DNA from 3 places in the Geothermobacter ehrlichii genome. Region 1 is predicted to be linked to each of the others. Evidence: riboswitches for the same ligand, from Rfam matches in the RefSeq annotation. Region 1 holds a riboswitch; each other region holds the start of a gene.
What was found. Region 1 has a riboswitch for cobalamin ahead of EDC39_RS07890 (cob(I)yrinic acid a,c-diamide adenosyltransferase). Riboswitches for the same ligand answer to the same signal wherever they lie in the genome.
Positions count from the first base shown of each region.

Region 2: it holds a riboswitch for cobalamin, as region 1 does, so the genes downstream of both, EDC39_RS04560 (sirohydrochlorin cobaltochelatase) here and EDC39_RS07890 (cob(I)yrinic acid a,c-diamide adenosyltransferase) in region 1, are expected to answer to the same signal.
Region 3: it holds a riboswitch for cobalamin, as region 1 does, so the genes downstream of both, EDC39_RS10535 (TonB-dependent receptor plug domain-containing protein) here and EDC39_RS07890 (cob(I)yrinic acid a,c-diamide adenosyltransferase) in region 1, are expected to answer to the same signal.

Region 1 is NZ_VNIB01000006.1:59,922-62,174, reverse strand. Features, by position in the region: gene yihA (ribosome biogenesis GTP-binding protein YihA/YsxC) at 1-563, shown strand, start outside; gene EDC39_RS07895 (SemiSWEET family sugar transporter) at 560-814, shown strand; cobalamin riboswitch at 856-1,048, shown strand; gene EDC39_RS07890 (cob(I)yrinic acid a,c-diamide adenosyltransferase) at 1,133-1,663, shown strand; gene cobU (bifunctional adenosylcobinamide kinase/adenosylcobinamide-phosphate guanylyltransferase) at 1,663-2,184, shown strand; gene cobT (nicotinate-nucleotide--dimethylbenzimidazole phosphoribosyltransferase) at 2,206-2,253, shown strand, end outside.
Region 2 is NZ_VNIB01000003.1:118,020-120,272, reverse strand. Features, by position in the region: gene EDC39_RS04565 (NADH-quinone oxidoreductase subunit N) at 1-793, shown strand, start outside; cobalamin riboswitch at 874-1,051, shown strand; gene EDC39_RS04560 (sirohydrochlorin cobaltochelatase) at 1,191-2,171, shown strand; gene EDC39_RS04555 (ABC transporter ATP-binding protein) at 2,183-2,253, shown strand, end outside.
Region 3 is NZ_VNIB01000009.1:107,736-109,988, reverse strand. Features, by position in the region: gene EDC39_RS10535 (TonB-dependent receptor plug domain-containing protein) at 1-1,116, opposite strand, end outside; cobalamin riboswitch at 1,271-1,473, opposite strand; gene rocF (arginase) at 1,538-2,253, opposite strand, start outside.

The DNA.
Region 1 (2,253 bases):
GTCCCGACAGCTATCCCCCGGCCGACTGGCCGGAGATCGCCTTTGCCGGGCGGTCCAATGTCGGCAAGAGCAGCCTGATCAACAGCCTGCTCGGCCGGCGCAAGCTGGTGCGCACCTCGCGTACGCCGGGGCGAACCCAGCTGCTCAACTTCTTTCTCGTCAACAGGGCCTTCTGTCTGGTCGATCTGCCCGGCTACGGCTTCGCCCGAGTGCCGGCGGCGGTCAGGCGGCAGTGGGGCCCGATGGTGCGCATCTACCTGGAGACCCGTCCCACCCTGCGCGGCGTCGTCTGGCTGCTCGACTGCCGCCGGGTGCCCAATGAAGAGGATCTGCAGCTGCTCGACTGGCTGGAGGAGCTGCAGGTGCCGACCATTCCGGTCATCACCAAGATCGACAAGGTCAAGCGCAGCCAGCGGGTACGCCAGCTGAAACCGATTCTGGCCGCCACCGGCCTGCCTGCCGACGCCTTCAGCGTCTTTTCCGCCCTGAGCGGCGAAGGCCGACAGGAGGTGTGGGAGAGGATTGAGGAAGCCCTGGGGCTGGTCGGAGAGACGGACGCATGAACGGTTATCAGTGGCTCGGGCTGCTCGGCGGCCTGCTGGTCGCTTTCGGCTTCGTTCCCCAGATCGTCAAGGTACTCCGGACCCGTTCCAGTCACGATCTGTCGCTGGTGATGCTGCTGGTCATCTTTGTCGGCGGTCTGTTCTACACCACCTATGCCTTTCTGGTTGGCGACCCGGTCTTCATCACCATCAATCTGCTCGCAACCGGCAATACCCTGCTGCTGCTGATCCTCAAGCTGATCTATCGCTGAGCCGATTCCGTTGACACCGGAGAAAGGCCTCTGCTAAAAGGGAGAGCGACAGAAGTCCAGGTGTCCGCCGCGGCTCGCCCGGCGGAAGAATAGGGAAGAGGGTGAAAATCCCTCGCTGCCCCGCAACTGTGAACGGCGACGAAGATCGCGGAAGCCACTGCCGGTCGATGGTGGGAAGGCGCGATCGGAGGATGACCCGTAAGCCAGGAGACCTGCCTGGACATTGACCGAGACTGGATCTTTCGCGGGAAGGGTCCGGGCGCGTCCCCTTCTTGACGAAGGAACCGACCCCGGACCAGGCTGGTTCGGGGTTTTTTCGTGGACGGACGCCCGACAGGACTGCTGCAGGTCTACACCGGCGACGGCAAGGGCAAGACCAGCGCCGCCATCGGCCTGCTGGCGCGCTTTCTCGGGCACGGCCGCCGCTGCCTGCTGGTGCGTTTTCTCAAGCCCGAACAGCCGGAGTCGGGAGAGCTGCGCTTTTTTCGCGATTGCTCCGGGCTCGAGATCCTGAATGCCGGTCTCGGCGTCGTCGGCCGGCGGGTCGACCCGGAGCGGATGCGTGCCAATGTGACGACCGTTTTCCGACAGGCCGCAGAAAGGCTGGCGACGGGCCGGTTCGACCTGGCGGTTTTCGATGAAATCAACAACTGTCTGGCCCGCGGCTATCTGACCGAGGAGGAGCTGCTCGCGTTTCTGCAGCAGCGGCCGGCGCATCTCGAGGTGGTCTGCACCGGCCGCAATGCGCCCCCCTTTCTGCTTGCCCGGGCCGACCTGGTGACATCCATGGAAAAGATCCGACATCCGTTCGACCGGGGCATCGCCGCCCGGGCGGGGATCGAGTACTGATGGCCCCCCTGGTTTTCGTAACCGGCGGCGCCCGTTCGGGCAAGAGCACCTTCGCCCGCCGTCGCTGCGAAGAGCATGGTGCGCCGCTGCTTTACGTGGCCACCGCCACCATCGAAGACGACGAGATGGCCTGCCGGGTCGAACGTCACCGGCAGGAGCGCGGTGACGCCTGGCGGACCCTGGAGGAGCCGCTCGAGCTGGCCCGGCGGCTGCCGCCTGCCGTTGGCGACGCCAGGGCGGTGCTGATCGACTGCCTGACCCTCTGGCTGAGCAACCAGTTTTTCGCCTGTCGTGAACAGGCGCCGCCGGTGCTGGCCCGGACGGAAGAACTGCTCGAAGTTCTGCTGGCGTTGCCGGTGCCGGTCTATCTGGTCAGCAACGAGGTCGGCAGCGGCATTGTGCCGGACAACCGGTTGGCGCGGCTGTTTCGTGACTTGGCCGGCGAGGTCAACCAGATGTTCGCCGCCCGCGCGCATCAGGCCTGGCTGCTGGCCAGCGGCCTGCCGCTGCGGCTGAAATAGACTGTTCAGGGAGAGAACCGCATGCAACCTATCGATCTTGCCCGTGCCCTCGACCTCATCCTCCCCGTC
Region 2 (2,253 bases), on a different contig from region 1:
GACCGCCATCGGCTTCAAGGTTTCGCTGGTGCCCTTCCACCTCTGGACACCGGATGTCTACCAGGGCGCGCCGGCACCGGTCACCGCCCTGCTCTCCACCGGGTCCAAGGGGGCGGTCTTCGCCGCTCTGGTCGGGCTGCTGTTCGGCATCGGAGACAATCTGGCGTCGCTGATTCCGGTTCTCTGGGCGCTGGCGGCAGCCTCCCTGGTCGTCGGCACCTTCTGCGCCCTGCGCCAGGACAACATCAAGCGCATGCTCGCCTACTCCTCCATCACCCACATGGGCTACACCCTGACGGCGCTACTCGCCTGGGGGGAGACCGGCCGCGAGGCGGTGATCTTCTACCTGGTGGTCTACACTGCCGCCAACATCGGCGCCTTCGGCGTGCTGACCGCCTTCGCCATCCAGGGGGAGGAGCCGCAGAACTACCGGGATCTGCGCGGCCTCGGCTACCACCATCCGCGCCGCAGCAGCGCCCTGGCCTTCTTCCTGCTGTCGCTGGCCGGCATTCCGCCCACCGCCGGCTTCATTGCCAAGTTCAACGTCTTTCACGCCGCGCTGCAGGCGGGTTACACCGGCCTGGCGCTGCTCGGCATTCTCGCTTCGCTGGTTTCGCTCTACTACTACCTGCGGCCGGTCATCGTCATGTTCCTCGCCCGCGAGCGCGACCTCTGTCTCTCTCCCGGCAGTTCCGGCGAGCATGCCGTCGTGGTGGTCTGCCTCTTCCTGGCGCTGCTGCTCGGCATCTATCCGACCCCCCTCTACGCCCTGATCGGCCTGATTCTGCCCTGAGAACCGACACGTCGGGCCGCTGCCCTTCGCAATACGGACTTGTCTTGGCGTCGGCTTCGTGCTACTAAAAGCGAGCCAAAAACAATAACGTTCGCCGGTACCCGCCAGGGTTTAATAGGGAAGAGGGGTGCAAATCCCCCGCGGACCCGCCGCTGTGAGCGAGGACGAAGGGCCGGTTGCCACTGATCTGCAGGATCGGGAAGGCGGCCCGGAGGACGATTCGCGAGCCAGAAGACCTGCCGGAACGAACCGCCCGCAAGCAGCTCCCCGGGACTCTGGGAGCAAAGGGCAACGACAGCGGTGGATTTGAATACGGAAATCCGCACATCCTGTTCGGGATGTGCGGATTTTTTGTTGACGGGTCATCAGACGACCGACTCTCCCAGGGAGGCAATCGATGCAAAAGACCGCGACCATCCGCCATTTCGAACGCACGACCCGTGCGCTCCCCTTTCTGCTGGCGCTGCTCCTGTTGCCGTTCTACACAACTTCGGCCTGGAGCATGACCCGCACCCTGAAGCGGGAACCGGCGATCGTCATCGTCGCCTTCGGCACCACCACCAGGGCCATGGTGACCTACGACGCCTTCGAAAAACAGCTGCGCCGGGAACTGCCGGCCAAATACCAGAAGCTGAAAATCGAGTGGGCCTTTACTTCCGAAATCGTCCGTGAACGGGCGAACAAAAAGTTCAAGGCGCAGGGGATCGACAAACGTTTCCTCAGCCTGCCCCAGGTGCTGGCCAACCTGGAGAACGACGGCTATCGCAAGGTCGCCATCCAGTCCCTGCACATCTTCCCCGGTCAGGAATTCAAAGACATGGAAAGGCAGATCGATGCCTTCCGGCAGATCGGCCTGCGAATCGAATACGGCGGCACCCTGCTGCACGAATGGCCCTGGGTGTTCGAAACGATCGACAGCCTGGAACCCTATTTCCTTCCCCCGGACCAGGGCTGCAACGTGCTCGTGGCCCATGGCACCCCGGAGACCTTTCCCGGCTCCAACGCCACCTACCTCGGTCTGGACCGCTACCTGAGCGAAAAATACGACAATGTTTTCGTCGGCGGCGTGGACGGCATCCTGACCCGGGAACAGGCCCTGGCCAGGGCCAGGGCCTGCAAGGTGAAGCGCGTGCGGCTGGTACCGTTCATGTATGTCGCCGGCGATCACATCATGAACGACATCATGGGCACCAAGCCCGATGACAAGGGTGTTCCCTCCTGGGCCATGGAGCTGGAACAGGCCGGCATCGAGGTCGACAGCCTGACCGTGGAATACGAAGGGAAAACCTACTTCCGGGGCCTCGGCTTCTATGAGAAAATCAACCGGAATTACATTCGCCAGCTGCAGGAAAGCCTGAAACGGCTGGAGGAACTATAGACTTGCCCTCCATGCCCGCTGAAATCGAAGTCATCGACCTCTGCCGCCGCTTCGGAAAAACCTGCGCGGTTGACGGCATCAG
Region 3 (2,253 bases), on a different contig from region 1:
GCGAAAATCGGAGTGGGCGTCGTAGCGCAGCCCCAGCAGCAGCTTGACCCATGTGGCCGCCTGGAGCTCGTATTGACCGAACAGGGACCAGCGGTCCTCCTGTTGCCTGCCGCTGGCGGTGGAATCGAGCCGGTCACGATAGACGTCGCCGCCGACCAGCAGGCTGCCAGGACCGCCGTTCCAGCCTGCCGTCAGCTCGCTGCCGTAGGTTTCGACGATGTGGGTGTCGTCGACCGGCGTCCAGGCTCCCGGGTCCTGGTAATCGTTGCGTCGCCGCTCGTAACTGCCGCGAACAGTGAGTTCAATCGGACCGGCCGGACCGCTCAGGCTCAGGTCGGCCAGGGTGTTCTTGTCCTGCTGGCGTGCCCGGGGACTGGGCCAGGAGGTGGAGCCCGGCACCCCGTTCTCCTTGTCCAGGTGGAAGGCGGACAGCCGCAGATCATAGCCGCCACCCAGCTCAAAACCGAGCATGCCGTTCAGGTTGCCCTGCTCCAGGTCGGAATTGGTCCGGTAGCCCCGGGAGCGGTCCAGACCGGCGGCCAGCCGATAGCGCACGCCCTCTTTTCTGGCCGAGGTCGACAGGCTGATACTGCGGCTGTCGAAGCGGCCCTCGCTCCAGCTCAGGCTGGTCTGCGGCTCGCTCTCCGGCTCGCGGGTGAAGATCTGGATGACCCCGCCCAGGGCACTGGTGCCGTAGAGGGCCGAGGCGGGGCCGCGCAGCACCTCGATCCGCTCGATCTCGTCCAGCGCCACCGGCAGGTTGCTCAGGTTGAACTGGCCGCTTTGCGGCGAATTGAGCCGGATGCCGTCAAGCAGCACCAGCACCTGAGCGCCTTCCGAGCCGCGGATGCTGGGGGTGGCGATGGCGCCGGCCGGTCCGCTGCTGGTGATCTGCAGACCGACGGCGTCGCGCAGCACCTCGTCCAGGCGGGTGGCGCCGGTGGCGGCGATCTGGTCGGCAGTGATCACCGTCACCGAGGCCGCCAGCTGCGACTTCGGCTGGGCACTGCGGGTGGCGGTGACCACCACCGGGTCCAGTACCACGGCGAAGCCGGCTGCCGGTACGGCGACCCACGCCATCAATCCGAGAACAAGGGCGAGCCCACGTCGTTTCATCTCTTGCCTCCTTCTGCACGGGTTGTCCCCGAAAACGGCAGCAGGCATCAAGAGGCGCCAAAACGACAGAAGCCCGCGCCTCCCTGCGGAGTGCGCGGGCTTCTCGTTTTCGAAGGACCGCTTTGCCCACCCTCCCGTTCCCGAGGAGGTTGTCGTGGGGGCGTCCATACCGGCAGGTCTTCTGGCTCGCGAATCATCCTCCGGGCCGCCTTCCCGATCCGGTACGGATCAGTGGCCTTTGGCCCTTCGTCCTCGCTCACAGCGGCGGGTCCGCGGGGGATTTGCACCCCACTTCCCTCCCCGGCCCGACCGGGGTCGGTCCGGGGGCCCTCGCGGGCACCGGTGGACAGCTATGCACAATGTCGGCAAAGCAATACGGTGACCGGGGACATGCTGTCAAGAAAAAAGGCGCCCGGCCCGCTCAGAGAATCCGCTTGCCGAACAGCGAGGCGGTCAGGGAGACCGCCAGCCGGGCGGTACGGTTGCGGTCATCGAGAATGGGATTGATCTCGACAATGTCGAGGGCGGCCAGGCGGCCGGTATCGGCGATCATCTCCATCACCAGCTGCGCCTCGCGGTAACTGAGGCCGCCGGGCACCGGCGTGCCGACCCCCGGCGCCTCGCGGGGATCGATGGCGTCGACATCGAGACTGACATGCAGCCGGTCATAGCCGGCCAGCCGGTCCAGCGCCTCGCACATGACCTGTCCCATGCCCCGCTCGTCGATATCGCGCATGGTCAGGGCACAGATGCCGCTGGCGCGGAGGCGCTCCCTTTCCGCCGGATCGAGGTCGCGGACACCGAGCAACACCACATCCTCGGCGCGCAGCCTCTTCCGCGAACCGCCGATGCCGACCAGCTCCGGATCCCCCTCGCCGAGCAGCGCCGCCAGGGGCATGCCATGCACGTTGCCGGACAGTGACGAAGCCGGCGTGTTGAAATCGCCGTGGGCGTCGATCCAGAGCAGCCCGACCCGACCGGCGTCGCTCGAACCGGCCACCGACCCCATGGCGAGGGAATGGTCGCCGCCGAGCACCACCGGCATCCGGCCATCCTTCCGGGCCTGCAGGCAGGTGCGGTAGAGCATGTCGCAGACCTGGCGAATCGCCTTCCGGTAGCGTCCGGGATCGGCGGGAT